Regions from separate parts of the Bacillus sp. JJ1533 genome, predicted to be linked through region 1. Evidence: riboswitches for the same ligand, from Rfam matches in the RefSeq annotation. Region 1 holds a riboswitch; each other region holds the start of a gene.
The links. Region 1 has a riboswitch for cyclic di-GMP ahead of V7138_RS17425 (hypothetical protein). Riboswitches for the same ligand answer to the same signal wherever they lie in the genome.
Positions count from the first base shown of each region.

Region 2: another riboswitch for cyclic di-GMP. It lies ahead of V7138_RS12775 (phosphopantetheine-binding protein); the one in region 1 lies ahead of V7138_RS17425 (hypothetical protein).
Region 3: another riboswitch for cyclic di-GMP. It lies ahead of V7138_RS22395 (hypothetical protein); the one in region 1 lies ahead of V7138_RS17425 (hypothetical protein).
Region 4: another riboswitch for cyclic di-GMP. It lies ahead of V7138_RS19800 (sensor domain-containing diguanylate cyclase); the one in region 1 lies ahead of V7138_RS17425 (hypothetical protein).

Region 1 is NZ_JBALOV010000033.1:416-8,621, forward strand. Features, by position in the region: gene V7138_RS17415 (Ltp family lipoprotein) at 118-735, shown strand; cyclic di-GMP riboswitch class I at 1,200-1,290, shown strand; gene V7138_RS17420 (hypothetical protein) at 1,305-1,613, shown strand; cyclic di-GMP riboswitch class I at 1,947-2,033, shown strand; gene V7138_RS17425 (hypothetical protein) at 2,524-2,787, shown strand; gene V7138_RS17430 (GNAT family N-acetyltransferase) at 3,099-3,605, opposite strand; gene V7138_RS17435 (response regulator transcription factor) at 4,347-5,027, shown strand; gene V7138_RS17440 (ABC transporter ATP-binding protein) at 5,123-6,037, shown strand; gene V7138_RS17445 (ABC transporter permease) at 6,108-6,782, shown strand; gene V7138_RS17450 (sensor histidine kinase) at 6,893-7,711, shown strand.
Region 2 is NZ_JBALOV010000025.1:160,556-168,761, reverse strand. Features, by position in the region: gene V7138_RS12780 (OmpL47-type beta-barrel domain-containing protein) at 1-3,331, shown strand, start outside; cyclic di-GMP riboswitch class I at 3,702-3,787, shown strand; gene V7138_RS12775 (phosphopantetheine-binding protein) at 3,941-4,177, shown strand; gene V7138_RS12770 (class I adenylate-forming enzyme family protein) at 4,174-5,625, shown strand; gene V7138_RS12765 (alpha/beta hydrolase) at 5,761-6,855, shown strand; gene V7138_RS12760 (phosphopantetheine-binding protein) at 6,845-7,084, shown strand; gene V7138_RS12755 (class I adenylate-forming enzyme family protein) at 7,081-8,206, shown strand, end outside.
Region 3 is NZ_JBALOV010000043.1:9,876-18,081, forward strand. Features, by position in the region: gene V7138_RS22385 (FIMAH domain-containing protein) at 1-2,179, shown strand, start outside; gene V7138_RS22390 (methyl-accepting chemotaxis protein) at 2,622-4,310, shown strand; gene V7138_RS22395 (hypothetical protein) at 4,494-4,727, opposite strand; cyclic di-GMP riboswitch class I at 5,131-5,215, opposite strand; gene V7138_RS22400 (hypothetical protein) at 5,567-5,935, opposite strand; gene V7138_RS22405 (hypothetical protein) at 6,175-7,017, shown strand; gene V7138_RS22410 (NUDIX hydrolase) at 7,020-7,637, shown strand; gene V7138_RS22415 (S8 family serine peptidase) at 8,196-8,206, shown strand, end outside.
Region 4 is NZ_JBALOV010000036.1:66,671-74,876, forward strand. Features, by position in the region: gene V7138_RS19775 (RNA polymerase sigma-70 factor) at 1-540, opposite strand, end outside; gene V7138_RS19780 (phytoene desaturase family protein) at 560-1,801, opposite strand; gene cyoE (heme o synthase) at 2,021-2,923, opposite strand; gene V7138_RS19790 (hypothetical protein) at 3,204-3,653, shown strand; gene V7138_RS19795 (YxcD family protein) at 3,641-3,931, shown strand; gene V7138_RS19800 (sensor domain-containing diguanylate cyclase) at 3,962-5,152, opposite strand; cyclic di-GMP riboswitch class I at 5,316-5,443, opposite strand; gene V7138_RS19805 (ABC transporter ATP-binding protein) at 5,727-6,836, shown strand; gene V7138_RS19810 (ABC transporter permease) at 6,826-7,644, shown strand; gene V7138_RS19815 (ABC transporter permease) at 7,634-8,206, shown strand, end outside.

The DNA.
Region 1 (8,206 bases):
CTGTTTTAATGGTAAAAATAATGAGGAGTGTCAACTGTAATTAGTTACAGGAATCAATAGGTGTTTCATCTGTTGATTTATAAATAAATTATACAAAAGGAGAGAATTATATTGGCTATGTTTATCGGCTTAATTAGTTTTGTTGGAATGCTTGTATTTCTTATCTTAGGTATTGTTGGGGCGTTAAGGAAGAGTAAGAAAACTAAAAAGAACTTTATTATAGCAGGTGTATGTTTTGTATTGTTAATCGCTGCCGTATCATTTAGTGGTGATCCAACTGAAACTGAACAAGCAGAACCCCCAGTAACAGAAACAGAAGAAAATGACGAAGTTGAGCAAGAAGAACCAAAGGAAGAGGAAGTAGTACCTGAAGATGAAAAGAAAGAAGAACCAGAAAAAGTTGAGCCGGAACAACCTAAAGAAGAAGTGAAAGAAGAACCTCAATTAACAGCTTCACAGCAAAATGCTATTCGTCATGCTGAAAACTATATTAGAACAATGCCATTCTCAAAGTCGGGATTAATTGAGCAGTTGGAGTTTGAAGGTTATACCACAGAGGATGCTACTTTTGGAGCTAATAATATTGAAGTAGATTGGAGAGAACAAGCGGTGAGACATGCTAAACATTACAATGACACTATGCCAATGTCAAGGCAAGGTTTAATTGACCAGCTAATGTTTGAAGGGCACAGCCAAGAGGATTCGACATATGCAGTTGATCAAATAGGGCTTTAAAATAAAGTTCATAGCATTAACAGATGCTTTTGTTTAAGATTTTGGCTGTCAGTTTGACAGCCTTTTTCTTATTAAACTTATTAAACTACCATGAAAATAAACTTCTCGTATTACAAAAAAAGACCACATTAAAGAATACCCTACTAATTCGATAAAAAAAGAGAGCTAAATTAATTGATCTATGGATTCATGGACTTGATTAAGAACCATTCTAGACATCTTAGTGTATTTTCATTCTCTGTGGTGCAGCAATGATTTTGGCTGCATGGATGGCTAACGGGTCCTTTTATTTTCAACTGTTTCACTTACCTAACCCAAATATAAATGGTGAATCGATCTTTTTTTATTTAATTGAAGAGTGAGTACTTAGGGTTTTAACCCATTTAGCTGAATTTTAAATTTCCAATAAACGGTCAATGTAAAATGTGTTGATTTATATTATTCTATTAACTACAATGTCAATCTTTGAAAAAAGGCAAACTTATCGAAAGGTAAGGACGCAAAACTATGGATCTAAGGTGATGGAAATAATACTATGATTGCCAGGTTACCAAGGAGGAGAAAAAACGTTGGATTATCAATTGGAAAATGGTTTTCAGTATAAAATGGTTGTTAATAAAGTTCCTACGAGGCAAGAATTTTTTCAATTCCCACGAGAAATTAGCCTAAGGGTGAAAATAGGTAAAAAGGTATATCTGTTTAATTACCAAAAGATAATTAACACAATAGAGAACAGTTTATCTTACTCTGAAAAAATTGAATTATTTAATGCTCTAACTAGAATAAATGAAAGAAATAATGACTTCTCTAATTATTTAAAAACTATACTTACTGGAATAATTACAAGGGAAGAATATTCGGTGTCTATAAAGGAATAGTATCGAATAGGAGAAAAGTGTCTAATTAACTGTGTCTATATACGGTAAAAGTATAAGATGTTTTGTTTCAATATAAACTAAGTGTCTATTATTTGTTACTCTTTAGGTAATGTGTCCTTGTTGCCAAATTTTTTCGTTTTTGATTGGTTTAAGTTAAAACATTAAGCCTTTTAACCGTTTTATGAAAGTGTTATATGTCTTAAGCTTTAGTGGCAAGGTGCAAATGTGGGTGTTTTTACTCATGTTTCTTTCCTGCCTTTCCATTATCTACTGATTGTTTGATTCCATCGTTGCATGATATATTCTTACTCGTAGGGCAAACAACAATGACAAATTCGATAAGGGCAAACCTGGGGAAACCTAGCGACGCAAAGCTATAGGGGCTTCATTGTGAATTCAATATGCTCGCCAGCTACCGATAAATAAATCGAACCCTTGAGGGGAGATATTATTCTTTCGGATAATATCTCCCTTTTTTGTGCCTAATCGATTGTCAAAATAATAGACGAAAAATTTCGAGGGGGAAAAATATAACTTGAAGAAATCACCCACGCAGACATCTTTCCTTGTGCCGTTAAGGCATTTAACTCTTCCTTCATTCGAACACGCTCTGTAATTGTTTCTTTTATCGTTTCTAAAGTATTCGTAACATCGGAAAAATTTTACGCAATCTTTACAGCGATACCGCTGCTGTTCCATTGTTGGCATTCCTGCTACAATGAATATTTCCCGAATCAGACAATAGTTAATCGAATGACAGTGAGTGCAGGTGTAGCCCTTTTTTGTTTCTGTCTGGATTCCTCTTTAAAAAATAGGTTCACTTGCAGAAGATGCTTGCAAGAGAATTCAAGAGGGAAAAGACAGTGGACTTAGGTTGAAATTAAAATACAAAACTTTTAGGAGGGGTTAAATGGGAACAATTTATTTAGAAAAAGTGAAAGAGTTTGAAAGTAAGGTAAACGCCTATAAGGAGATTGACGAACGATGTGAAGCCTTGAGGAGTTCAATAACAGTAAGTACACTTATTCGAAATACCGAAACAGGGGCTACTTTAGCAGTAACAAACATGCCTGAAAATGAAATATTTTTCTTTGCAGGAAACTTAGAAACGGGCGAAGAAGAGAAATACTACTACCTAAACAAAAATTGGGAAGTAATAGAGCGTGATGTTTGACGGGCTATATCAACCTAGAAATGGGTAGACGAGTTTAATGAAGTAGAACACTAACTTGTATATTTTGTTTAATAACTTTTTCTCTTATTAATAACTGAAATCCAAACTACGATTGCAGAGTTGAAGAGCAGAGCTGTCATAAGGGCAGCTTTTTCTTGTTGTACTAACGGGCAGGTTAGTTCAACAAGGTATTCCAATCTTTGAGATATTTTTTTAGGAAAAGCCCAAAAGGAAAATATTCCTTTTGGGCTTTGAAGGTAGTTTATCTAATTATTAAATAGGGTTATCAAATTTCTTCACTAATTTAGTCTTCACTTTTCACCAACTGCTAATACCCAGTTATTACATCGTATGAAACTACCAATGGGATATTCAAAATCACATTCACCAATTAGCGAGAAACCGAGCTTACGACAAATTGCATTAGAAGCGGGGTTGGTGATTTTTGGGAAAGCGTGAATGAAACTATGCTTCTTTTCAGAATTAATATTAGCAATGGCTGTGGCTGTTGCAATTGTCGCTATCCCTTTACCCTGATATGCAGCTAAAACACTCCAACCTATCTCATAAATAGGTTCTCCTTGCCAAATCGTATCCCAATAGCCGACACTACCAACGGTCTCAAGATTTGGAAGCAAGAGAATCTTAAACATACGTCCAGTTCCCTTTTCCGAAATCTCACAGTACCGTTTATGACGAGTTAGGATTTTTTCCTCTGTCTCTGGACCTCCAAAGTGTACTGTCATCTCAGGAGCATTTAGAAGATGAAGCAAATTAAGATCGCCTTCACCCCAAGGTTCAATCCTTATTTCTGACATATTTCTTTGTTCCAAAATGTCACTCACCCCTTGTTTTGTATTTCTGACTGTACTGTGGTGGTCGGACAGTTATCTAATAATTAAAAATATTCATATACTATATTTTATACATACATATATTTTTGGTCAATTTATTTTTGAACTCTAGATTGATCCATACTTAGAAGGAATTACGTATATTTTTGTTGAAGTTATTAAGCTAACGGGGCATTTATTGAAAGAAGAACAAGATGTTAAAATGGGTTTATCAGCAAAGTTTTAGTTTTATTATATTTCTTACCACATATAGTGCTTTACATTGAGGGCATTTTAAGAAGTTAGCTCAACAAATATAGAAAACATTCCTTTTATATTAGAGTGTATTGGTTTCTTAAGGAAGAGGTTATTTAAGGATGAGCCTGCGTTTCTTCATGAAATTCTAGTTAAATTATCTTAATAATAGTTTGAATTGGGGACGGGCCACTTGCTTCATTATTATAAAACAAGTGGCCCGTCCCTATGGTTATTTAGTAGAGCAATCGGGACAATATATACCTCTATCCCCCACGCCCACCGGAAAAGTAATAAATAGTAACTCCTTATCGTTCTAGCTTAGTCGTATTATTTCATAGTGGGGTGAAATAGGTCTGTCATCTTTTTTCCATACGAAGAAATAGAAAAATAGCTCCTTAAATAATACCGAGTTTTATATATGTTATATTTTAGTTATAGAATAAGTGATTAAAAAAATGGGTGATATTGATGTATGAAGGTAAACGGATATTAATTATTGAAGATGATCAAGAGATTAGTAGACTATTAAGAGTAATTTTGGAAAAATCGCATTTGGAACCGGTTGCAGCTTATTCGGGTACAGAAGGTTTATTGCAACTGCAAAATAATACCTTTGATTTAATTTTATTGGATTTGATGCTACCTGGTAAAAGTGGAGAGGAACTCATAAAAGAAATTAGAGAAAAGAGTTCTATACCTATTATTGTCATTTCAGCGAAAGTTGATATTGAGAATAAAGTGCAAGTATTGAAAATAGGTGCGGATGATTTCATAACCAAACCGTTTCATCAGGAAGAAGTAATGGTTCGAGTAGAAGTCCAATTAAGAAAAGCAAATTTTCACCCGGAGCAGTCAGCGGAAATAGGATGGCGTGAGCTTAAAATGAATACGGAAAAACGGTCTGTAACTTTAAAAGAGGAAGAGCTACAGCTGACGAATGCTGAGTTTGATATTTTAATATTTTTCATGAACAATCCCGAGCGTGCACTTTCCAAAAAGGAGATATATGAAAGCATTTGGAAAGGGACCTATTATGGTGATGATAATACAATCAGCGTTCACGTCTCTAACCTGCGCAAGAAGATTTCCGAAATTACTAGTGAAGAATATATTAAGACCATTTGGGGAGTAGGCTTTATGCTTACCTGATCTCTTTATGAATTCTTTATGTTTTGCTTAAAGGATTTTAAAGACTTCTAAGCTAAACTGAAAATAACAAGAGATTTAGTGAAGGAGTCGAAAAGATGGATACCATTATTCAGACGTATCAACTAACGAAAAAGTTTAAGAAACAAGAGGTTCTTAAACCTCTTGATTTCTCAGTAAAAAAAGGAGAAATCTGTGCACTAATTGGAAAAAATGGTGCGGGCAAATCGACGTTGTTCAAAATTCTAGCAGGCCAATTAAAGCCGACGAGTGGGGAGATTTTGCTTTTCGGAAAATCTGGTAAAGAGATAGAACATGTGAAAAAAAGAATGGGTTTTATGATCGAAACCCCTACATTTTTCCCGGATTTTAATGCAGTTCAAAATCTAGAATATTTTCGGATTCAACGGGGTGTCGTTGAAAAGAAACGTATTGATGAAGTCCTAGAAATTGTCGGTTTGGCAAATGAAAAGAAAAAACGATTTAAAGATTATTCCATGGGGATGAAACAGCGATTAGGCATCGCTCTTAGTCTCTTAAGCAACCCCGATTGTTTAGTACTGGATGAGCCAATCAATGGATTGGATGTTGAAGGGATTATCGAAATCCGCCGATTATTGATGAAACTCAATCAGGAAAAACATATAACCATATTAATATCTAGTCATATATTAACCGAATTAAAATTGTTAGCCACTCGTTTTGTATTTATTAAAGATGGTGTAATCGTCGATGATTTAAGCATAGAGGCTCTAGAGAAGAGTAGGAAACAAATTGTCCTAACGGTTGATAATTCAGTGAAGGTGGCACAATTATTAGAACGAGCATATGAAGATATCGAGTTTAAAGTCCTTCCAAATCATGTTATCTCTATACAAAATCATGTAGAGAGTAGTGGAGATATTAATCGTCTTTTAGTTGATAATGGTGTAATGGTGAAGGAGTTTCGTATTGAAGCTCTGAATCTAGAGGAATACTTCTTAGGACTAGTGGAGGGAAGTAGTAATGATTAATTATATGAAAAGCGAATATTATCGTCTTCTGCGTAAAAAAGGTGTGCATTTCACTAGTGTAATATGTTTATTGTTGATCGTTGCGGCTGCCACTGTTCTTCGTTATTTAGACAAGGTGGACCCTAACTTCCAATATGCTACTAGTAATTATTTCTATTCAAATGTAATTGCCGTTGGATTACTGATAATAATCATAGGAATAATCTTTAATTCAGCTCTCACAAGCAAAGATAATATGTCGTTGCTTAAGCAATCTGTTTCTTTCGGCATTTCCCGGAATACTATCTTCTGGTCAAAGCTAATCTTGACTTTAAGCTATTTTGTACTAATTTGTGTCATTGGCATATTTTTAATGATCGCGCTAGGTGAGAACTTATTAATTACTGATAATCAGTCAGTCAGAAATTTTCTGATGGCGAGTCTAAATATGGCTCCACTTGTTTTAAGTGGATTTATTTTAACCCATGTGTTAAAAGTCATGAAAGTTGGAGATATTTATATCTTTCTTCTACTGTTATTTATATATGGATTTTCTAGTGATCTTCTACGGATGTTGCTCCGCCCGTTTTCAGGCTTAAGCGCAATCTATGAATATACGCCAAATGCGTTATTAAACGATAACCTAATAAACTATATGATTGATGCAGTCCAATTCAGTTACCAATGTTGGGTTATAGGTATCGTAATATCTGTGATTGCTTTATTCATTGGAGCAAGTAGATTTGCAAAACAAAACATCGATTGATCGAGAAGGGATGAATGGAAGTGAATAGCTGGTTGGTTATAATCATCTTGGTTTCCCTGCTAATTGTTTCGGTTTCCAAGCTTCTACTGTTCCATTGGGATATTAGAAGGATGTCAAAACAATTAGAGGAAATCAGTAAAAATTTCAGTACAAATGAATTAGTTCGCACAAATACTCATAATAAAAACTTGGGCCGATTTGCTACGAATATCAACCAGCTGATTCAACTATTCAAACAGAACCAACAGTCTGTCGAAAGAAGAGAAATGGAACTAAAGCAAGAAATCACAAATATCTCCCATGATTTACGAACGCCTTTAACTTCAATCAAAGGATTTTCAGAGCTATTAACAGACCAGTCTATATCTGAAGCAGAAAGAAAAGAATTTTTAGAGATTATTCAGAAGAAAATCGATAATCTCACAATGATTGTAGATTTATTTTATGAACTCTCACAACTCGATTCCTCAGATGCGAAATTGATTATGGAAAAGCAGTTTCTAGATCAAATTGTTGTGGAAACAATGCTCATGTTCTATGAAGACTTTCAGAACGAGCAATTAGAGGTACGGATGAATGAAGGTACTGTACCTGCTGTTCTTGTTGACAATAAAGCAACCGTTCGGATTGTAACCAACATTATTCAAAATGCTTTAACTTATGCCAAAAGTTATTTGAAAATTAGTTTTGTAGAGGATGAAGAATATATTTGGTTAAGGGCAGTAAATGATGTTGAGAAGATTAATGCTACGAAACTTCAACGGATTTTTAATAGAACATTCAGGTTGGATTCTAGTCGATCTGGTACTCATCTTGGATTAGGTCTACATATTGTTCAGCAACTTGTAAACAAACAAGGAGGAAAAGCGGTAGCTAACTTTCATGAAAATGAATTTATTATTGAAGTGTCGTTTAGAAAGTGGGAATAGGTGGGTTGATAAACAGGTATTATTTGATTTCTTGTTCAACTATAGGGTGCGTTGATCCAAGAAGGATTAATGCACCTTTTTGTTGAAGATATTTAACTACCATGAAAATAAACTTCTCTAACCTCGAAAAAAGACAATACCAAAGAGAACTCGTCTCATTTGTTTAAAAAAATTGAGGGAGCAGCAATTCATTGCTATGGATTGGTTGACTGGATCAAGGTCAGTATCAGTATTGACACTTCCTAACTATTTTCATTCTCTGTGGTGAATCGCTCATTTTTTGCGATTCATGAGTGGCTAACGGGGCAGGTCTCTTTAACTAGAGTTAAAACATTAGAGAAGTCAGTTTAAAGGTTATATTAAAATATAGAGAAATTAATTGATATTCAATAAACGGTCCAAATTGCGTTATAGCAGGAAAATATATAGTTGCAACTATATTTATCTTTACTTTAGTTATTCACTCTAACAATACTGGAATAAGAAAGGACGATG
Region 2 (8,206 bases), on a different contig from region 1:
GGAAGCTGTTGAATATGCAACATCCTATAAGATTTATCAGATTGAAAACGGAGAAAAGGTTCTGAAGGCAACAACTACTAGTACAAATAGAACTTTCTCAAATATGTCTGCTGGGGAATACACTTATGAGATTTACTCACTATCTTCAAAATTTGGTGAATCTGAGACAGGTACTCAAGTAAGTGTTACTGTTGAGGGACTTACAATTAAAGCACCAACAAATCTAAAGTATGATATCAGAAATGGAAATGATATATATCTTTCATGGACGGGTGCAGAATTTGCGACAAATTACAATGTTTATCAGGTTATCGATGGAGAGAAAGTTCTCGTAAGAAATGTAACGTCAAGTTTAATACCTATTACGAACCAACCTGAAGGAGACTACCATTTAGTCGTTCATTCAAACTCTACAATTCACGGTGAATCGAAGTTTGGGGCTGAAATATTTGTAAACTTGGTCCATCCAGAAATGGAGAACCCAGCAAATCTTAACCCTGCTATTGTTAATGGAAATGATATTAAACTTTCATGGGAAAAGGCTGATTATGCTGATTCTTACAATGTCTATGAGGTAATAGGTGACCAAAAGGAATTAGTGAAAAATATTACTTCGAATATATATACAATAAGCAATGTAACTGAGGGAAAACATTCCTATGTTGTCCATTCTGTAAGTAAACGTTTTGGGGAATCAGTAGAGGGTAGCACTGTTTCTTTAGAAGTAGTATTTCCAATTATGCAAGCCCCTGAAAACTTAACAACAAATATATTGAACGGTAATGACATTCAATTAAAGTGGACTTCATCAGATTACGCTAAGTCTTACAATATCTATCAAATTATAGATGGTGAAAAAGTATTACTAAAAACAGTAACAGGAACGAGTAATACATTTACAAATCAACCTGAAGGCAACTACGAATACGAGGTGTATTCATACAGTGACCGCTTTGGAGAATCTCCAAAAAGTAGTGCGATTTCGCTTACTTTGGTTCATCCTATCATGCAGGCACCTGAAAATGTGACAAACAGTATTTCAAACGGAAATAACATCATCCTTAAATGGGATAAGGTAGAGTTTGCAAAAGAATACAATGTGTATCAAATGATCGATGGAGAAAAGGTATTCCAACGTAAAACTACAGGTACATCAATGACATTCAGTAATATGCCTGAAGGTGATTACAACTATGTCGTCCATTCTTATAGTGACCGTTTTGATGAGTCTCCTGAGAGTAGTTCAATTGAGCTAACATTAATCTGGCCTGAGGTACAGCCGGCCCAGCTAGAGGGAGTAATTAATGACGTAAACAATATTACGTTAAAATGGACAAAGGCTGATTGGGCAAATCGATATAAAGTGTATCAAATAACCGCCGATAGTCGAAAGCAAGTTTATGATGGAACAGCAACAAGCACTAAAGTTTATAATTTAACCGAAGATAGCCATTCCTTTGAAGTAATTGCTTATCATACTACTTTCGGTGAAGCCGTTCCTTCAAACCAGATTACAGAAAATATCATCTATCCAGTTATGCAACCACCTGTCGCAACCTTGAAACTATTAAGCGATACAAGTGCAAGAATTAGCTGGGATTTCGTAACCTATGCAAATGGATATAACATCTATGAAATTATTGATGGAGAGAAAGTTTTAATAGCTGAAAAGGTTAATAATCTATCTTATACAATCAATAATCTTTCATATGCAAACCATGAATATATTGTTACTTCTGTTAGTAATTCATTTGGAGAGTCAGCTCCTTCAAATGTTGTACTTGCTAAATTGATTATCGATGAAGAAGCGCCTGTTACATCAATCGATGCACCGACTGATTGGGTGAATGAGAGTGTTGATGTCCGTCTAGCGGCTACTGATAATGAAGTAGGGGTTGAAAAAACATTCTATTCTCTAGATAATGGAGTATTCGTTGAGGGAACTTCATTCACGATCCAAGAGGAAGGGACCCACAAGGTTGATTATTACTCTGTTGATAAAGTCGGTAATACGGAAAAAATAAAAACAGCTGAAGTAAAGATTGACAAAACAAAACCAACAACATTATCAAATGTAGAAGATGCTTGGAACAATAAGGACTTCTTAGTAGAACTAACAGCTTCCGATAACTTAAGTGGTGTTGCTAAAACGTTCTATTCATATGATGGTCTTATTTTTGTAGAAGGATCAGGCTTCATTGTCAAAGAAGAAGCAGTGAATAATATTTATTTCTATAGTATTGACGAAGCGGGGAATAAAGAAGATATCCAAACTGTGGAAGTTAAAGTGGACAAAACAGCTCCTGGTACAACTTCTAATGTTGAAAATGTATGGTCTAAAAAAGACGTACAAGTTGAGTTATCAGTAACTGACAACTTAAGTGGCGTAGCTCAAACATTCTATTCTGTTAATGGATCTGAGTTTGTAGAGGGTACAAGCTTAATAGTAAGTGAAGAAGGTGTAACCGAAGTATCTTTCTACAGTGTAGATGTTGCAGGTAACGTTGAAGATGTCCAAACAGTACAAGTTAAAGTGGACAAAACAGCACCAGAAACAACATCAAATGTTGAAGAGGTATGGTCTAACGAAGAAGTCCAGGTTGAGTTATCAGTAACCGACAACTTAAGCGGAGTAGCTCATACATTCTATTCTATAAACGGCTCTGAGTTTGTAGAGGGTACAAGCCTAATAGTAAGTGAAGAAGGAATAACTGAAGTTTCTTTCTACAGTGTTGACTTAGCAGGAAATGTTGAAGAAGTTCAAACCGTACAGGTCAAAATCGACAAAACTGCACCAACCATTAACCTAGACCTAGCAGACGAGTATGCGTTGGGAACAGATTTAAAATTAGCTTATACTGCAACTGATAATCTATCTGGAGTTGCACATGAACAAATGACTGTGAATGGTCAAATTGTTCAAAACGGTGGAAATATTTCATTCGACCAACCAGGTCAATATGTAATTGAGATTGAAGCAACAGATCACGCCAGATGGACAACAAAGGTTACAAAAACAATCCTTGTTTATATTCCAGCAACTGTTGAAGTATTGCCTAAGGTTATGAATGGAAACAAAGGTGTATTCACCGTTCAAGTTTTGTTACCAATGGGGTATAGCCCTACAGACTTTGATTTAGATGAAGTAACTCTTAATGGAGTTTCGGCCCTAACATCAAAAAAAGGCTATTACCAACAAGCGAAAAAAGGTCAGTTCAAGTTCGAACGACAAGACTTCTTCTGGGTTCGTGGTCAAATGATGATGAACTTCGAAGGAAAACTAGGCAATTTCATAGTAAAAGGCCAAACTGAAATGAAAGTAATTAAATAATTTTTGAGAGGTATCCAATATGGAGCTTAGCTGCATTTGGATGCCTTTTTCATGTAAAAGAATAACTAAATATCTTACACTACGTCTGTTTCTCCTTCCCAATCAGTACCCTTCCACCCTGAAAATAGGAATACCTTCCTAGTTAAATCCTTAAAAATAGGAATACCTGGTGATATTAATAATTGACAAAATTCGTCAAAATGATAGTATAAAAGACGCTGTTTTTTAATTTGTACTACATAAGTACTATTTGTTTTTTTATTGGAATAATAAATAGGTTCTATTCGTCATTTTATTTACATACCACACAGGTACTATTTACCATTCCAACATACGAGATAACATGCCGATATATTAAGTAAGAGAATACCTTCGACAATGGCAAATCTATTGAAAGATAGGGACGCAAAGCTACGGGTCTAAGGCTATATTAGCTATGATCGCCGGGTTACCGAAAAGGATTGGAACAGAATTTGTTGCGCAGGTTAACTAGTTGTTTTGAACTACGACTATTTACCTATTCAACATGCCCGCCAATATCCTTTTGGTGGGCTTTTTTTATTGTAATTAAACACAGTTCTGCGAAATGGTTTAGGGGGATAAGTATTCATGACATTTAAGGATTTTACTACAGTAATGTTTGATTTACTTGATTTAGAGGAAGTAGAAGTAACTGAAACATCTAGTCTAAGAGATGATTTAAACATAGATTCACTTCAAATGGTTAATTTAACTACAAGTCTAGCGGAGCATTACAAAATTCCGTTTCGTGTGTTTATTAAAAACGGCAGCAAGATTGATATTGTAGGTGAATTATACACCATTGTAACGGAGGAAAAGCTGTGAGTTTTTATACCAGTGTAATAGAAGGGTTAGATAACGATCATTTATCGTTATCTAACTTGGATCGTGGATACTCTGTAAAAGATATTAAAGAATCGGTTGCTTTTTATCAATCTATGTTTGGTATAGATAGTTTAGAAGGTAAAAAGGTAGCAATATTAGTTGAATCCGTAAAAGAAAATATTTCTTTATTCTATGCAATTCGTAATCTCAAAGGAACAGTAATACCTTTAAGCACACAGTCCAAAAGAGATGATTTGGTGGGGGTATTAGATTCACTATACCCACATATTGTTTTCACAGATAACATGATTAAGGGTTTTAACTGTTCTGAAGTAATAAGTGAATGGGCAGAAGGGAATAAAACAAAAACACTCGTTATATCAACAGATGATTATAAAAGTTTCCACACAACTTCCTTAGGTGGCGAAGAAGAATCTTCGCTTTATAATAGAGGGGATTTTATCACATTTTCATCAGGAAGTACTGGAACACCTAAAGGTATTGTTTTCAAAGATAGTGTATTTGAACATACTTTCAAATGTTTACACAGTAGTTGGGAGTTAAAACCCTCGGATAATATTTTTTTCTTTGCACCTACAAGTTCTCTATTCGGAGTAACTGGAATTAACACAATCATAAAAAGTGGGGCGAATTTTATTCACTCAGACGATTTTGACTTGTTAAAAATCGTAAAAATACTGGATAAATGGAAATGTAATAAAATTTCAACCACACCATCCATTTTCAAGGCCATTTACAATTTTGCAAGTAATTTAAAACCAGAAGTTTTAGAAAGATTGGAATTGGTATGCGTGGTAGGCGAAAAGGTATCACCAAACTATATAAGTAATTTTCCAATCATGAAAAATTGTAAGTTCCTATCTCATTTAGGTAGTTCAGAAGCTGGTTCAATTGCCGATGGTTATATAACGGATAAAGATGCTAAAGATATTGACTTTAAAATAGTCAATGAAGCCGAACATAGAGTAGTTGATGGTGAGTTACTCCTAAAAACAGGAGGTTTGTTCACTGAATACTATAATAGTAAATCTTTAACGGATGAAGCATTTGAAAACGGATGGTTTAAAACAGGAGATTTAGTAGAGTTTGGTGATGACGGAACCTTTAAGATTGTAGGTAGAAAAAAAGACGTGATAAAAAAGGGTGGTCGTCACGTAGTTGCTAGTGAAATAGAGAGTGTGATTCAAAAAATTGAAGGGGTAAATAATGTTACGGTCATTGGAGCATCGCATGATATCTATGGAGAGCAGATTGTAGCATTTGTAGCAGCAAAAAATTTGACTTCAAAAAATATTCGTTCTTATTGTGCAAGTCGAGTATCATCCTACAAAATTCCTGATAAGGTCATTTTTTTAGAAGAAATACCTTTAAAAAATAATAAAGTAGATAAACAAAAATTAAAAGCGTTAATTGCGGAGGCAAAATAGTGTGTCGAGAGATGAAAGGTTATTCAACAAAGAAGTCACTTGGCCAGGGGTTACAATGAAGTTGGCATCCCGACTCTGTTAAAAACCCATAAAGTGATTCTACGATATTTTTAATTTTTGAAAAGGGAGAAGAAAATGGAAAAGTTACAAACTAAGTTACAGGAAATGTCCACCGATACAATTATTAAAAAAACCATTCTTGCAAGTATGATGGATAATGGTTTTTGGAGTCGTTGGTATGTACATGGTATTGATGAAGACTTTGTCAAAGCACATAAATCAAAAATGATTACTGCTAAAGGTTGGGTTACAGAACTTTCTAATAAAGCCCAAGAGTACAAAGAAAAAGCAGACACCTTCAAATCTAGTAATGATTTTGCTAAGGCAGAAGAAAACTACCGTAAAGCAGGTATTTATCTAAACCTTGCACAGTGGGTGTACCCTGAACCCCACGGTATAAGAGCCGACTGGTATAAAAAGTGTCTAGATTTGTTCGACCTTGCTGATGAAGTATCTGCTGGTGAAGTCTTTCGTCATACCTTAACAATTAACGGTAAAAACTATGGTGGTCGTATTCACTTACCAGAGTCTGAACCTCAAGGCGTGGTTATCCTTGTCACTCCGACTGACTCTACAAAGGAAGAATTCTATCTGTATGAACAAGACTTCGTAAATGAGGGGTTAGTAGTGATAAGTTTTGACGGGACTGGTCAAGGGGAAACCTTAATGGTTCATGGTCATAAAGCTGACTACCAATCATGGAAGGAATTTACTAAAGGGGTAGTGGAATTTGCTCACTTAAAGTTTCCTAATCTCTCTATCAATCTATTCGGAACAAGTTCAGGTGGTGCTTGGGCGATCGAAGCAAGTAGACATCCACTAGTAGATAAGATCGTATCGGTAAGTCCACCTACTAGGTATGCATCTAATATTAGACTTCCTGATTATTTCCGAAACCGTATGAGTAATATGCTAGTAGACTTTGATACAGGGTATTTACCTACATTTGAGGAAGATAGTGTTTCTGATATTAGTAATATTGTTATCGTACATGGTGAGAAAGACCTCTTAATAGATGGTAAAGAATTAAAGCGAGTGTATAACAACTTTGATGAAGAAAAACGTTTCATAATATACGAAAATGAGGCGCACTGTTGTGATAATAAATTAGGCGAAATAAGACACCGTTCCGCTGAATGGTTCAAGGGAGTAAATATCAATGACATTTAATGATTTTACAGCTACAATGTTCGACTTGCTTGAGCAAGAACAAGTCGAAGTATCTGAAGAAACAAATATTAGGGATGAGTTAGATGTTGATTCCCTTCAAATGGTAAATTTGACAACTATGTTAGCTGACCATTATCAAGTTTCTTTTAGTAACTTTATAGAAAACGCGGATAAAACAGCTACTGTTGGCGGTCTTTATTCCATAGTAAGTGAGGGGTTATCTAAATGAATTTCTATGAAAATATACTAACAGGGTTGGATGATGGGAATGTAACCTTATCATCTCTATCAAAAAGCCTTACTGCAGGAGAATTAAAAACTGAGATTGCTAGGTATGAGGCTTTGTTAGACTATAAGGATTTAAAGGGTAAAGCAGTAGCAGTATTAGTAAATGTAGTAGAGGAGTATATTCCTTTATTCTTTGCAGTCAACAAGCTAAACGCAACGCTAGTACCTGTTAGCTTACAGTCGAGGACAGATGACTTATTAGGGGTATTAAATTCTCTTGACCCTCATATTATTTTCACTATTAATGAGTTATCAGGTTTTTCCTTCTCGACACTCATAAAAGACTGGGCAGAGGGAAGGGATACAAAAACTACAATCTTCACTTCTGATGATTGTACTACGTGGGATAAAACTAATTATGGTCGTATCGAAAAGAGTAATACCTCTGCCAAAGGAGAGTTTGTAACTTTCTCATCAGGAAGTACAGGTCAACCTAAAGGGATAGTATTTGGTAACAGTATTTTCGATTTTACTTATGATTGTCTTTTCAAATGTTGGGATTTAAAACCAACAGATAATATGTTTATATATGCAGCTATAAGTACTTTCAGTGCAGTTGTAGCTATGAAATCAGTAATAAAGGCAGGTTCAAACTTAGTTGTAGCAAGTGAGTTTGATCTAGTAAAAATGATAGAAACTATTGAAAAAACAAATACAAATAAAGTGATGACTACACCTTCAATCTTTAAATCACTTTATAATTTTGCTAGTCGACTAAAACCTGAAGTCTTAAAGAAATTAGAACTTGTATGTTTTATTGGAGAAAAAGTAACACCTAGTATTTTAAAAGCCTTCCCTCTAATAGAAGATTGTACATTCGTAACCCTTTTAGGTAGCTCTGAAGCAGGAGCCATAGGTGATGGGGTAATTACTGATAATGGCGATGAGGAGATCGTGTTAACCTTATTCGATGAAGCTGAGTATAAAGTAGTAGATGGTGAATTGTGGTTAAAAACAGGGAGTATGTTCACGGAATACTACAATAATCCCGTTACTACACAAGAAGCCTTTGAAGATGGATGGTTTAAAACAGGAGACTTAGTAGAGTTTCCTTCTGATAGAA
Region 3 (8,206 bases), on a different contig from region 1:
CGATCTAACCACATTAGAAACAAGGGAAACAGGTATACGTTACCCTGCAGGATGGCGCGGACTTGCTTTTGTTGACTTTGGGGAGGATTCGACAGATTTACGTCTTGTTACAGTTAAGAGATCCGGGGAGATTATGACAGTTGATTTGGATGAGAAGAAAATCATTGATTTACCTTTAGCGATGAATGGTAATTTACCGTTAGATTTACATAGTCTTGGGCTTGGTCCTGATGGAAACTTGTACATGACTACTTACCCTGGCGGTCCTAAAGGGGCAAGATATAACACCAAAACAGGTGAAATTATCACGTATTCTCAAGGGCAAGCAGAAGGAATGGTTGCTGGAAATGGTTCTGACATGTATTTTGGAATCTACTCCGGAGCATCTATTCAAAAGATGAATACAGATACGTTAGAAGTGAAGACACTCTTCAATTTATATGATGAGTATGAACAAGACCGTCCATACATTATGAAATTCGAGAATGATAAATTATTAATTGGTACGATTCCTTACTATCAAAAATTAGGTGGAACTCTGACAATCTATGATCCTGCTACAGGAGAAAGAGAGACACACAGAAATATCGTCCAAGATCAAAGTATCGTTGGACTTGCTTATAAAGATGGCAAAATTTATGGTTCTACTACCATCCGTGGCGGGTTGGATATTGAACCAACTGCCAAGAAGGCAAAAATGTTTGTTTGGGATATCGAAAGTAAAAAGAAACTTACAGAATTTGAATTAGACTTACCAGAATTGGATAATCCACCAATGATAAGCGGATTAACCTTTGATGAAGATGGTTTGTTATGGGGAGCGGTTGATGGTATCTTATTTGCGATGAACCCTGATACGTACGAAATTGTAAATTCGAAGAATCTATATCCGAATATCAAAAATAGAGGAATGTGGAGACCTGTTCATATCCTGTTTGGTGAAGATGGTTTATTGTATACAGATATTGGTGGAAAACTAGCGGTTGTAGATCCAAACTCAGAAGATCTCAATCATGTTAGCTTAATTGAGAACGGTCCTGAAGTCACGTTCATGGAACTAGCCTATGATGCCGAAGGAAATCAAAATATCTATTTCCTCGACGGTGACAAGCATTATTTAAAAATGATTCCTGTCATTGATGGAGGGAAACTACCTGTTGAACCCGTATATGAATCAGTTCCAGTATCGTTTGAAAATCCAGGTTTTGAAGAAACAGTAGGAGAAGATAATCGTATTCCGGGCTGGTCATCTTTATTTGGCCTTTCAGGTAATGTATCTTATGGGATAACGAATGAAAAGGCCAAATCAGGAAACTCTGCCTTGAAGATTACGGATGCGGCTCAAAATGAAACGGTGTTTGTCCAATCAGATCCAATTTCAGTTAAACCGGGAGTTGAGTATACAGCCACAGTAGAAATGTATTTGGAAGATGGTAGTGCGAGCTTCTTCCTACGTTATTTCGATGAATCTGGTAAACAAGTCGGGAAAGACCAGGATGGTGTGAACATCATTCATGTAAGGGGCGGACATAAACAATGGCAAACGGTACGAGCAACAGTTCAAGCGCCAGACAATGCCGCGTTTGCAAGATTATTTGCAGGGGCCTCTAATTTCTTTACAACATCAGGTGCCTATTATGATGATTTCCAACTTACGTATAAGAAAGAAGTTTTACTTGATGAAGTCGCCCTCTCTGCAGAAGATACAATGGTGCTTCAAGGCGAGGATATGGAGATGAATCTTTCAGTCCGCCACATAAATGGAGAATTAGTTGATCTTACTGATTTTGAGGTGGAGTGGGTAAGTAGTTCACCTCAGGTTGCCACAGTAGAAAATGGAAAAGTTATCGGGGGGAATGCAGGAACTACTGACATTCAAGCGATCGTTACCTACGAAGATGAAGAATATAGATCCAATCAATTTACGGTGACAGTTACAGTTACCACAACGACATTAGCCAAGCAAATTTCGGAGCTTTTGGAATCTAAACAAATCGACCATTCACTATCCATGCAACTAACAAACCGATTAGAACAAGCACAGCATCATTATGACAATGGCGATGTACAAAAAGCCAAAAAACATCTAGAAGACTTCAAGAAACACATAAACAACAGCAACGCTAGTCAGGAAATGAAAGCAATGCTCACCAGTAACGTAAACGCAATATGGGAATAAAATAAGGATATGCTAATACCTCCATTTTTGATAGTTATCAAATGGAGGTATTTTTATATTTTCATATAGTAAAAATTAGTTTTAAAAACATCTGTACTAATCGTGAATTATAAATTCAATCAAACGTTTGTGTGGCAGATTAGCCAAGTGGTGACGGTAGGTTTGCATTTCAAACAAACATTTGATTGACAAGGTTTCATACTCCAAAATAATGGCTGTTACAGTCCCCTTTTTCACAAAGACGTTATTTCATCTTCATCATCACAGGAGCACGACCTTAAGACCTCCTTTCTGTTTTTGAATTATTTTATTTTAAATAAATTCATAGAATATTAACCGTCCTCCGACTTGACCTATGGTAAAATTGTACTAGTCGAGTAATGTAAAACTTTGTAGAAAAACAACCGATAATAGGTATATACATCAGGGGAAGAGGGTCATTATGAAGATAAAAACAAAACTGAGTTTACTAGTTTCTTTATTGATAGTAGCTCTCCTTGTTACAGGAGGCTTATCCTTATTTCAACAAAATGGAACCGAGAAGGTATATAAGAATATAGAGGCGCATCAAGCCTTGCAATTTAATTTGAAGTCTATCGAATACCGTTTTACAGGGATTTCGAATGATGAACGAGCTTTTCTCCTGACTGGGGATGAGGAGTTCGTAGATGGAATTGCAAATAAAGAAAATGATATTGAACAATATTTTTCAGACATTCAAAAGGTAGCTCTAGATTCTGAAGATGCAAAAGCACTGGAAGAAATTAAGAACAACCTACAAACTTATTTTGACACAAATAAAAAAATGGTAGATGCATACAGAGATGGAGATCAGGAATTAGCCCTGGAGATTCATATGAACGAACAAAGATCCATCAGAAAAGAGTTAGTGGATCCTTCAGTTGAAACGTTTATTGCTGAAGTAACCAAAACGATTGACAATGATACAAAATCATTGGAAAAGATGCAAAAAATAGGTTCGATTATTCTTTATGCGGTTACCCTTGTATCAATCATTGGAGGGGCTTTAGCTTCAATCGTGCTTATAAAGTCAATTAATAAACCAATTATGACCATGAATAGACGCTTGAAGGAAATTGCTGAAGGCGAGGCTGACCTAACCCAAGCCATTTCTATTAAAACAAAAGACGAACTTGGGGAAATGGCGTCATCCTTTAATCTCATGGTGAGCAAGTTAAGAGATTTAGTCAGACAGGTAGCGACGAGTGCTGAACAGGTGGCTGCAGCTTCGGAACAATTATCAGCAAGCTCTGAAGAAACGACAAGAGCAACCGAAGTCATTGCTTCGACCGTTCAGGAGGTAGCAGTTGGTACAGACAAACAGGTTCAAAGCCTGGATGAAACCAATCAAACGATCATTGATTTATCTTCGTTAGTCAGACAAATCGCAGAAAGCTCAGAAATCGTTTCAAATACATCGGTAAAAGCTTCAGATAAAGCTATGGATGGAAACAAATCCGTTTCGGAAATTATTAATCGCATGAACGAAATCAGTCAAACGGTGAATCATCTTTCTGAAAAAGTAAAAACGTTAGGAGAAAGCTCGAATCAAATTAACCAAATCATTGGCGTCATCACAGGGATTGCCGATCAGACAAATCTATTAGCATTAAATGCTGCAATTGAAGCAGCGAGAGCGGGCGAACACGGAAAAGGATTTTCCGTCGTTGCAGATGAAGTGAGAAAACTAGCAGAACAATCATCAGCTTCTGCAAAACAGATATCCTCTCTCATTTCTGGGATTCAAGAGGATACAGAGGAAACCGTGCAATCAATGGACGACACAACATTAAAAGTTACTAATGGAATTAATTTTATCCAGGACGTTGGAAACTCATTTAACCAAATTGGCCAAGCGGTACAAGAGGTCACATCACAAATTCAAGAAGTGACATCAGCCGTTCATGAATTATCGGCCGGAGCGGAACAGATGGTTAGAAGTATGGAAGTGGTAGCGGATATCACGCATGATACCTCTAGTAATACACAAAACATGTCAGCATCGACAGAAGAACAACTCGCTGCCATGGAAGAGATCACTGCATCCTCAACCTCATTAACCAAAATGGCGGAAGAATTACAAGAGTTGATTAAGAGGTTTAAGGTATAAGTTGAAAAACCTGCATCGAGTTTGGTGCAGGTTTTGCTATGCACACCCCTTGTGTTGCGGTGACTACACATCAACTTGTAAAGGATTTATAAAACGATAATGTATTACAATATCCCCTCCCTCTTTTACATCAATCCTTTCAATTTTGGTTTTAATTCACGTTCAAAAGCTCAACTAAAACCTTTAATCAACCCCCACCATAGAACCTCTAACCTTTTCATATGCTTTTTCAATATTCACCAATAAATCCTTCCGAAATATATCACTGCATATAAAAACATTTGTAATTTCACTTTTTACCGATGAATAGGCAAATTCTAAACTTTTACTAATAGACGAATGTTGCAACTTTTTAGTAGACATTTGGTTCACTATTTCTTTTTCAAAATATTCAACAGTTCCAAATAGCACGGTCAAGATAAACCTCTCCTTATTATATGAAAATCATAGCTAGAACAGCCAGAACAGACCTTGGATATGTATTTCAGATTACTCTTAAACAAATTGTCTTGTTTTCTTCTCTTTATTTAATAATATTTCGAGCGACTTTTTTCTATTGTATCTATCCCTACGACATTCTGAACAATTCATGAAGCGATTTCCTTTATCATAAAAGTCATTAACGGATTTTAGTTCTTTACACTTAAAACATACTTGTTCTTTACTGATAGTCTTCATCTTATTTCAACCTTCTTTCGTATTAATCAAGGTTCTTTTTAATAGCCATTAATAGAAGCTCCTTTATTTCCAATATAAAAAAAAATCCACCAAAAAGATGGTGGATAAATTTAGATATACCGATATATTTATTCACTAACCTTTTGGCAACTCGGCTATCATAGTATCAAAACCTTAGACCCGTAGCTTTGCGTCCTTACCTTTCGATAAGTTTGCCTTTTTCAATTTTTGTCAATAGTTTAAATAAACTAATTTAATAATAAAGCGAAAGTAGTAGTTTTTCAACAAATTTCAACAAAATACTGCAAAACCACCCCTAAAATGGGTAATTATACCTATATAACAAATCGGGTCCTTTGGTGAACCTGCTGATTCAGCTAATGATTTGCACAGATGTTCCATGAACTATCTCGGAGCACTATATAGGCGTGCAGCCAGCCGCCCGGAAGAAACTCGAATGAAGAGTTACTTTATACGTTTTTCGAAGATAAAAGTTAAATAAAAAAACCCACACATCTGTGAGGGCTATAATATTAATAAAGTCCTAGCTCAGTAGAGATAGATTGCTTATCCAAACATTATTGCTTTGTAATTGCTCCCATACCTTCTAGCACAATTTTAGCATCCTTATTAAAGTAAGGAATGATATCCTCACGAAGCAATAGCTGAGAGTGTTCTTTAATTAGTAATTTTAATCCTCTCAAATCAAACCTTGTTGCATAAGTATTAATTGTATTTATTATAGCTAATTCATTTCTTTGTAACGGCTTGTAATTTGAATGATGCATTTCAGTTAGGACTTTCAATAAATCCCGAGCATTTCTATTTAGGAAATTCCTTTTAGTATTTAGTAAGTCGATATTTTCTTCAATGTATTTTCTTGCCGTGACTAGATCAAGTTCATCCACGCTGTTGTTTATTTCTTTAATTATTTGTTCGATATCCATATATATTAGCCCCTTTAAAATATGTCGAATCTTGTCTGCCAATATTGATATCGGTTAGAATCCAAAAGAGTTAAGAATGCTCAAATAACAAAAAAGCCCCGTCTTCGATGAGAAGGGGCTTACTCGGAGAAATCTTTGCTTTGATATTAATTTATCTTACTTCAAAGAACTATATCGATAGTCCAATACAGGTTTGGTATAATTCAGGATAAATATCGAATGAAAAAAGGTGATGTCAGATGAGTATTTCAATGATTGAATCACGATCAATAGGGAAACAAGGAGACCCACTCTTATGTGAAGATCTGTATGTCTATACAGATAACTTTGTAGCGGTAGTAGATGGTGCGACAAATATATCGGGCAGAAGGATTAATGGTAAGGCACCAGGAAGACTTGCAGCAGAAATCATTAAAACGACAATAGAAAACTTACCAAGAGATGTTTTTTTACACGACATGGTTGCCGCGATTAACGATAACCTTCAGAGTGCATATGCTGAAATGGGAATACTAGAGGACATAGAAAAATTTGCTTGGATGGCACCTACAGCGAGTCTGATTGTGTATAGTGACTTCCATAAAGAGGTTTGGCAGATAGGGGATTGTCAATGTATTATTGATGGCCAACTGTATCAAAATGAAAAGATTATCGACGACATTACAGCAAACGCAAGATCTCTTTACTTGGAGGCGGAAATTAAAAAAGGAAAAACAATCGATGAATTATTACATGATGATCCGAGTCGGAGGGTTATCCAGGAATTAATTAGGCAGCAATACTATATGCAAAATGAACCTAATAACCAGTATGGGTTTGAAATCATTAATGGTTTCCCTGTTGATTTTTCTAGAGTGAAAATGATTGAGGTACCGGCTAATGCGAAATACATCGTACTGGCATCTGACGGCTATCCTTTTTTAAAAAATAGTCTTATTGAATCTGAAGAAATGCTGCAAAAAGTGTTAGAAGAAGATCCTCTATGTTTTCGAATGTATAAGTCGGCAAAGGGATTAACGAAAGGAAATCTTTCCTTCGATGACCGCACGTATTTAAAATTCACGGTGAAAGAGAGGGAATAAAAATGAGTCTAAAGTGGTTGGAATGGGCACAGCAAATTCAAGCAATTTCCCAATCAGGATTAGCTTATTCGAAGGATGTATACGATATTGAACGATTTAAGGAACTGCGTGAGTTAAGTGCGGAAATTGTCGCGGAGTTTTCAAATAAAAACCTTGAAGAAGTCAAAAAAGTATTTATTAATGAAGAAGGCTATCAAACTCCAAAGGTTGATATAAGGGCTGTTGTTTTTAAAGAAGACAAAATTCTAATGGTAAAAGAAAAAAGCGACAATTGCTGGACGTTGCCAGGCGGATGGGCAGACATCGGACTATCTCCCTCTCAAAATGCAGTAAAGGAAGTAGAAGAAGAATCTGGGTACATCGTAAAACCCAAAAGGGTGCTTGCTGTTCTCGATCGAAATATGCATCCCCACCCACCCAATATACACCATATCTATAAACTATTTATTGAATGTGAACTAATAGGTGGAACACCTAAACCGAGTGTTGAAACATCGGATGTAGGATTCTTTTCAAAAGATTCCCTTCCACCGCTTTCAATTGGACGCATTACAGAGGCTCAATTACAGAAGTTATTTGAGTGTAACGGGAAAGAGAATGTCGAGGTTTTGTTTGACTGATGGGACGGAGGGACAGACAGGTCCCTCGTCCTACCTGGGGCAACGAATCTGTCCCCCGTCCCTGAACCTCGTCCCGATTCTTCCCAGCGGTGGGTAAGCGAAATCAAACAGTTCTACAGCCCAAGTGAATAGACGCATAATCTTAGGAAGTGACGCAAATCCGTGTGAATCGATGCATAAACTTGTGAACAGACGCAAATCCAAGCCAATCGACGCATATCTCCGGATCTGACTGGCATATTTTTTAGGACAGACACTATGCGGCCATCAACTTGTACCCACAAAACTTAATTCCTTTACACTACTTCAGAAACAATGAAACTACCTCTATCTCCCTCATATTACCTATACTCAAACCCTCCTATTCTCCTAAATCGACAAATTCCAACAAGGTCTAATCCCGTTTTTAGCCTAATTTAACTATGACTTTTAGTGCTAGTCCCAGAAATAGTATTTTAGTATAGTGTGAATACCCAGAAAATTTTGTAACGTTTCGGAGTCGAAATTTTCGTGAAGGGGACGATTTTCGTAGTTTTATATGTAAAAGGGAGGATGAAAATGGCTAAGAG
Region 4 (8,206 bases), on a different contig from region 1:
TAAAAAAGAGTGAATCAAGTCTCCCATTTTCTCCTGACTTACCTGCAAGTCATTTATGTCATCCTTATAATCTAGCTTTTTCCTTGCCCTACTTAAGATTTTCCTGCAGTTTGTTACCTCTTTATCTATCATAAAAGCAATTTCATCATACTCATATCCAAATGCTTCTCTTAAGACAAATACCGCTCGTTCAACAGGACTTAGTTGTTCCATCAAAGACAGGAGAGCATACGAAATAGTGTCTTTCATTATGGCCACATGCTCCGGACCCTCATCGTGGATAATTATTGGTTCTGGCAGCCAAGGACCTATATAGACCTCTCTTTGCTTTCTGGCTGATTTTAACTGATCAATGGAACGATTGGTCACCATTTTACAAAGATAGGCTTTGATATTTTCGATTTGGCCACGACTAGACTTCTCAAAATCTAATAGAACATCATGAATAATATCCTCGGCATCTGTTATTGTACCCATTATGCGATAGGCAATCGAAAATAAGAGAGGCTTATATTCCCGATATAAATGTTCATCCAACATTTTGATACCCCTCCTTTGATCATGTATTTTCAAGAATAAGTAGAGCAGCCTGTCTAGCACTTTGAAAGGAAGCATCTACAAGCATTCCATCTCCCACCCAGTCCCCCGCAATATAAAATCCAGGTATCTGTTCAACAGATGGCGAGGGTCTTTTGCTTTGGGCTGCTAAAACTAAACTATTTGTAACTGTCATTCTAGGAAGATATCGTTTATAGACTACATACTTCTCCCAACCCGGCTGAACTTTTTCGATAAAATTCTCTAATTCTCTTTCTGTATCCTCATTAGTGTTACTATATTTCATCACATGAACAATTTGGAAATCCCGGTCGCTTAATCTCGCTACCTTGGAATGATTCGAAAAATAAAATGGTTCCTCCAACCCCATCGCAAAATTAACTTTTGGGTGAGGTAACTTTGACAAAATAAGATCCATACAGGCTACACGTACTGGAATACATTCTTTTATATTTGGGATGTTTTTCATTTCTGATAGCATGTTAGCTGTTTCATGAGGACTTGAAGTAGAAAGTACATTGTGTGCGGTAATCGTTTCTTCATTTGTATGCACCGTGAATTGCGGAAAAGTACCATTAACCTTTGTAACACTTTTACTTGTTTGAAAGTGGACCCCTTTTTCGGTAGCCATTTTTCCTAAGGTATCTATCATATTTTGCCAGCCATTGTTTAGGTAAATTGCGTTTCCTAATTGAAGTTGTTTTAATGCTGCACCAGCACTTAACAGGTCAGGCTCATTTGAATAGGTGGACAAACGGGATAACATGATGATAAGCTGCTGAGCAACCTCATCCTTTATCCTATGCTGCAACCATTGTCGTAATGGTATATTTTTAATTTTGTTTGTATCTATTTTCTTATATTTAATGAAAAAAGAGAATAGCTCTTTCTTAGCTTTCCAATTTAATAATGGGCTAGTTATGAGACCAATTGGTGTAGCCGGAATATCGTAAATTTGGTTATTGTGAACAATCTTTCCTTCTGTTGGAACAATGCTCCCCTCTACTTCAATGCCCAATTCGCCAAGGACCTCCAACGATTTTCCTTTCGAATAAAGTGCATGTGGTCCCAGATTCAAATAAGAATCCAGCTTCTTCGTCGTTTTTCCTCTCCCACCTAGTGTTTTCGACTTTTCTAACACAAGCACAGACTTTCCAGCTCGCGCCAAGTAGATGGAAGCAGTTAGTCCAGCTACACCGCCTCCGATAATGATGCAATCCCATGTTTTTTCATTAAGTTGCATAATACTCACTCCCACAGTTCGATTTATAAACAAGACGATTGAGGGGTAGAATTTGTGACAGTTTGGGTTGAATTTTGGGCTGGAAGGTTGGGTGGGGCTCCAGATCGCCCCGAGACCACACCCACTTCCCTTTTCTATAAGCTAAATGCTGCCTCAAGCAGTTTTAAATGACACTAAAGAACCCCGCCACATCAAATACGGCGAGGTTTAATCCATACACTATCCAAAATATTTAGGTAATGTCACAATGACCATCAATAGAAAGATAAGCAATATATAGTTTACAGAATACAGGAAATTCCAGCGAGCCCATTTCATATCTTCTTTAATCGAAAAACCTTTAATACTCAAGATGATCCATCCGATATTGAGCAATGTCGCAAGGATGACAAAAACCATTCCAAGGTCACCTAAAAAGAAAGGCATTGGGAACAGACAAATAACCCAGAATAGAAAATGCCTCTTCGTAGCTGCAATACCACTAACGACTGGGAGCATGGCAACATTTGCAGCCTTATATTCATCAAACTTCCTGATCGCGATCGCATACGTGTGAGGCATTTGAAACACAAATAAAATCAAAAAAAGCACGATTGGGACGGTATGATTGATTGGTGCAACAGCTGCCCACCCCATTAATGGGGATACAGCCCCTGAAACACTGCCAATCACAGTATTTATCGTAAATCTGCGCTTAGACCACATCGTGTATAATACAACATACGTGAACCAGCCTACAAATGTAAAAAAGACAGCTTGATATGTGGTGAAAAATAAGAAAACAAATCCTAATACTGTACAAATAATGCCTAAGGCCAATACAAACTTCAATGAAAAGTTGCCTGTTACAGTTGGTCGTTTCTTTGTTCGATCCATGACTGTATCAATGTCTACATCATACCAATTATTAATAATTAAAGCCCCCGCCATGACGAGTGTACTTCCAATCATTGTATATAGAAACAATCCCAAGTTATCTTGAAATGAAACACCCGTAAAGTAAATGGCTAACCAAAATCCTGAAAACACAGGTAGAACATTTGCTAGTAAAACTCCTGCCTTAAAAAGAGATCTAAGATCAGCTATGAGGGATGTTTTTTGTAGCTCTATTTCTGTTTTCATTATATATCCTCTCTCCTGCCTTCTATTACTACAAATATACTATACCATTTTTATAGCTCTTAGGATAAGAAAACCACTTTTTACCTACATCTATAGTGATATTGACCTGGTTGGGTATATAAGGTTTTGTTACTATTTTCCAGCATTTTTTTATCTATAAAATGAAACCTTCTCTCATTTTCATCGTATATAAGAGTGAAGGTGAATCACAAGAGAATTTCAACGAAATAGGTTATAATAGTAAAAATATAAATACTAACATATGGAGGTACACATTTATATGAAAAAGGTTTTATCAGCATTAGTAGCACTTACCCTGATTCTTTCGCCACTTGGGAACTTTGTTTTCCAAGACCAAACCACAACTGTTGAGGCAAAAGGCTATAAATCAGGTAAACGTGGTTTTAATAATAATATTGGAAACACGAACAAATCCAACTTCCAACAACAACAAAAGAAAAAGGAAGAAAATAATGTTACCAACAAATCAACTACTCCTACCAACCCTAAAGGTGGATTCATGTCTGGTGGGTTAATGAAAGGTCTAATGCTAGGTGGACTTGCAGGATTCCTCTTCGGTGGTCTTTTAGGCGGAATGGGTATGCTTGGTTCATTTTTAGGATTAATGATTAACGTTCTTGCGATTTATGTTTTAATTGTTGTTATTCGAAAAATCTTCGTAATGATTAAAGATCGCAAGAAAAATGAGGCGGATCCATGGCGTCGCTAATTCTTTCTGAACAAGAAATCATTAATGCTGTCTGCGTATATATTGGCTTAAAGAAACAAGTCAAGCCAGAAGAAGTTGAAGTAGAACTCATGTATGACGATGACTACGGATTCTCCGCAGAAGTATATGTGAATGATCGAAAACAGGTCCTCATTATGGCGAACTTAATTGAAGCGATTCGTCTATGGCTTGGTGAATTTCTGAACAGAGACCCCTATGCCGGGATTAAGCTTGTATTAGATGATGAAGAAGGCATTATTGCCCATATAAACGAGTAAAAAGCTCATCCACTTGGATGAGCTTTTTTATTAATTGGCCACGACCATTCGGTTTTTTCCACTTTCTTTTGCAGCATAAAGCGCTTGGTCTGCTGCCTTTTTCAAGGAATCCACTGTTGTTCCATTATAAGGATATATCCCAACACCAGAGCTGATTGAAACAGTGACTTTTTCATCCTCAATAATGAGTGGGTGTGCACGATAGTACTCTGTTAATGTATCGTAGATTTCGTTTACCCCCATATCGATTTGAGTTTTTATGAGGATCATGAACTCATCACCCGCATACCGATAACCTTCGACCTTATCATTGCATAGCATTTTTATTCCATCTGCAACAATCTTTAAATACAAATCACCAGCATCATGGCCGAAACGGTCATTGACTTGCTTTAAATCGTCAGAGTCGATCATCATAACGATAATTTCGTCATTTTCGTTTCGAATTAACTGGGCTAAATCCTCGTGGAAAGCACGGTGGTTTTTTAAATCTGTTAATTCGTCGGTACGGGACATCGTGTATATTTTTGCGTACAATCGAGCAGTTTCAATCGAATTGATAACCTGTGCACCGATCATTTGTAAAAGATCTTCGTGCTCCTTCCGATAGGCGAAGTCCCTAAAGCTTTGAGTCGAGATGACACCTTTTACTTGGTCATCAATTACAACTGGTACAAAAAGACAGGACCTTGTATCTTCGTCCCCTTCTCCCATTTTCGTATCAAATTCGATGTTTTGATTTTGACTTTTGAGGTGAACAATTTCTCGCGTTTTAATAACCTTTGATGTGTAATTTTCACCAAATTCCACGATACTTGGAGGTGCTGGTTCTCCGTTATCCATAATAAAAATCATTTGAATATGGGCATCGCCGGGATTATGCAAGGCAATATAAAATGCATCCGCTGGCATAACACGTGAAACCATTTCATAGGATTTTTGAAGAAGAACGCTTTCATTTAGGGTTTTGCTGCAAATTTGGGCAAATTCATGAAGGATACGGTAATGCTTGTTCATCCAATGCATATTTTCCATTTGTTCGTTCATTTGTTGGAGTTGAGTTAAAAGGGTATTGGTAATCTCTTGTTCTTCTCTTTCCTGACAGATCCCATCAAAAAAGCCGCGAGTCTCGTCAGAAATCAAATTCTTTTCAGAACCAATTCTTTCGATTAATCCACTTAATTTTTTTAATACGTTCAGATTCTGGATGGTTTTCTCCATGTGTAATCACTTCCAAAATTTTTTAGAGGATGTTCAAGTTATTGAGTGAAACCCTCCCTTATCCAAAAATCTAGTAAAATAGTAGCAACAGTAATGGTAAAATGGTATAAAAAAAGACTAATCATATACCGATTAATCTACGTCCTTAGATACGAGTTATTCTCGGCAACTGGCTGGCATGTCCCAAAAGGATGTTCAATAATTCTGGAGAATCCCTTCTTTATGAACACATTGGACTAAGCCCCTATAGTTTTGCGTCTTCATCTTTCAATGAATTTGCCTTTACTTTATTCAATTATCTCACTAAAGAAAGAGTATTTTAAATTGTACTATAATTATATTTCTATTTTTGCTTTAGGTCAATGAATTTAACCTAACCTTTTTCTAGAAATGTGAATTTTTTCCTACTACAAACACCCTACTTTCCTCCTAGTAACTATTCCCAATATGGCAACCCATATTTTTACACCTTGACTATTATGAATGTTATTGAAATTTTTACCGTTTCGTGTATAATTATGCCGGATTACATAAAACTATAATCTTAAACTATATAGAAAGAAGGGGGTTGCTAATGAACAGTATACCTATTATCCAGTTTAAAAATGTGACGAAACAATATGACAATGACCCACCGGTCCTCAACAATGTCAGTTTTGAAATAGAAAGAGGAAAATTCTATACCCTTCTTGGTCCTTCTGGATGCGGAAAAACTACAATCTTGCGTTTGATTGCAGGATTTATCGAACCTTCAGATGGAGAGGTTTACTTTAATGGAAAAAAGGTAAATACCACACCTGCCAATAAGCGTCAGGTTAATACGGTGTTTCAGGATTACGCCCTATTTCCACATCTTAATGTCTATGAAAATGTTGCCTTTGGCTTACGAATAAAGAAATTTAAGCAATCTGAAATCGATAAAAAAGTGAAAGAAGCTTTAAGCTTCGTCAATCTTACTGGCTATGAAAATCGTGAAATTAGAGAAATGTCTGGTGGTCAGAGACAACGTGTTGCGATTGCTCGTGCGATTGTGAATGAACCAGAGATTATTCTATTGGATGAGCCTTTGTCTGCTCTTGACTTAAAGCTGCGTACGGAAATGCAGTATGAGCTTCGCGACCTTCAAAAGCGCCTTGGTATTACTTTTATCTTTGTCACACACGACCAAGAAGAAGCGCTTGCGATGTCTGATGAGATTTTTGTTTTAAATAAAGGAAACATTCAACAGAGTGGCAGCCCGATTGATATATATGATGAGCCAATCAACCGCTTTGTTGCAGACTTTATCGGGGAATCGAATATCGTAAAAGGGAAAATGCACAAAGACTTTCTAGTAGAATTTGTTGGTAAGAAATTTGACTGTGTTGACCAAGGCTTCTCAGATAATGAGGATGTTGAAATTGTCATTCGTCCTGAAGATTTAGAGATTACCTCTGTTGAAAAAGGAAAGTTACAGGTAGTTGTAGATTCACAGCTTTTCAGAGGGGTCCACTATGAAATTTGCGGTTTTGACAAGGACGGAAATGAATGGCTTGTTCACTCTACAAAGAAAGCGAAGGTTGGCGACGAGATCGGACTTTACTTTGATCCTGAGGCGATTCATGTTATGCGTATCGGTGAAACGGAAGAAGAATACGATCGCCGTTTAGAGGCTTATGTGGACGGGGAAAGCCATGGAAAATAAGCTAACCCGCAATTTATATTTTATCCCTTATGCACTATGGATTCTTGTATTTGTTATTGCACCAATTACACTTGTACTCTATTATTCATTTTTTGATATAGAAGGAAATCTTTCATTAATCAATTATAAAACATTTTTTACACCTATTTATCTAAAAATGACATTAAGCTCATTTTGGTATGCCTTTTTAATAACAGCTATCTCTTTATTGGTGGCATACCCTACAGCCTATTTAATCACAAGAACAAAGCACAAACACCTTTGGCTACTGCTCATCATTGCTCCATCTTGGATTAATCTACTATTAAAAGCATATGCTTTTATCGGGATTTTTGGAGCCTATGGAACTGCAAATGCAATCCTTGAAGTTCTAGGTATCGGTTCTAGACAGTTGTTATTTACGGATTTCAGTTTTGTATTTGTATCGGTTTATATTTTTATACCATTTATGATTTTACCTATCTTTAACTCATTAAATGAGTTAAATCCGAGTCTATTAGATGCCGCTAGAGACTTAGGTGCATCTAAATGGACAACGTTTCGCCGTGTGATTTTTCCACTGACGATTCAAGGTGTAAAATCTGGATGTCAGGTTGTATTCATCCCTGCCCTATCATTGTTCATGTTGACACGATTAATTGCAGGTAACAAAGTGATTACACTTGGTACAGCGATTGAACAACAGTTCCTTGTCACACAGGATTGGGGTATGGGTTCGACCATTGCCGTCTTCCTCATCATATTCATGGTGTTAATTATGGTGGCGACTGGAAACCGCAAGAAACGAGGTGCAAAAAATGAAAGATAAACTAGCCATATCTTCAAAAGTATATCTATTTATTATTTTCTTCATTTTATATGCACCGATTTTTTATTTAATCTATTACTCCTTCAATAGCGGTGGCACGATGAACAATTTCGAGGACTTCACCTTGGATTGGTATAAGGAGCTATTTGGGGATACAAGATTACTCATCATTGTGTTAAATACATTTGTGATTGCCTTGCTTTCGGCACTGGTTTCAACGATTATTGGGGTGCTTGGTGCAATTGGCATTCACTCTGTAAAACAAAGACAAACTCAGAATACATTATTGTCATTAAATAATGTATTAATCGTGAGCCCTGATGTTATCATCGGTGCGTCTTTCTTAATTTTACTAACTATGGCTGGAATTAAATTAGGCTTTTATTCTGTGTTGCTTTCACATATTGCCTTCTGTATTCCCATTGTCGTTCTGATGGTATTACCAAAATTAAAGGAAATGAGCCCAACTTTAATCGATGCGGCAAAGGACCTCGGAGCAAGCCAATGGCAGGTTCTTACAAAGGTCATTATTCCTTATATCACTCCAGGGATTTTTGCTGGA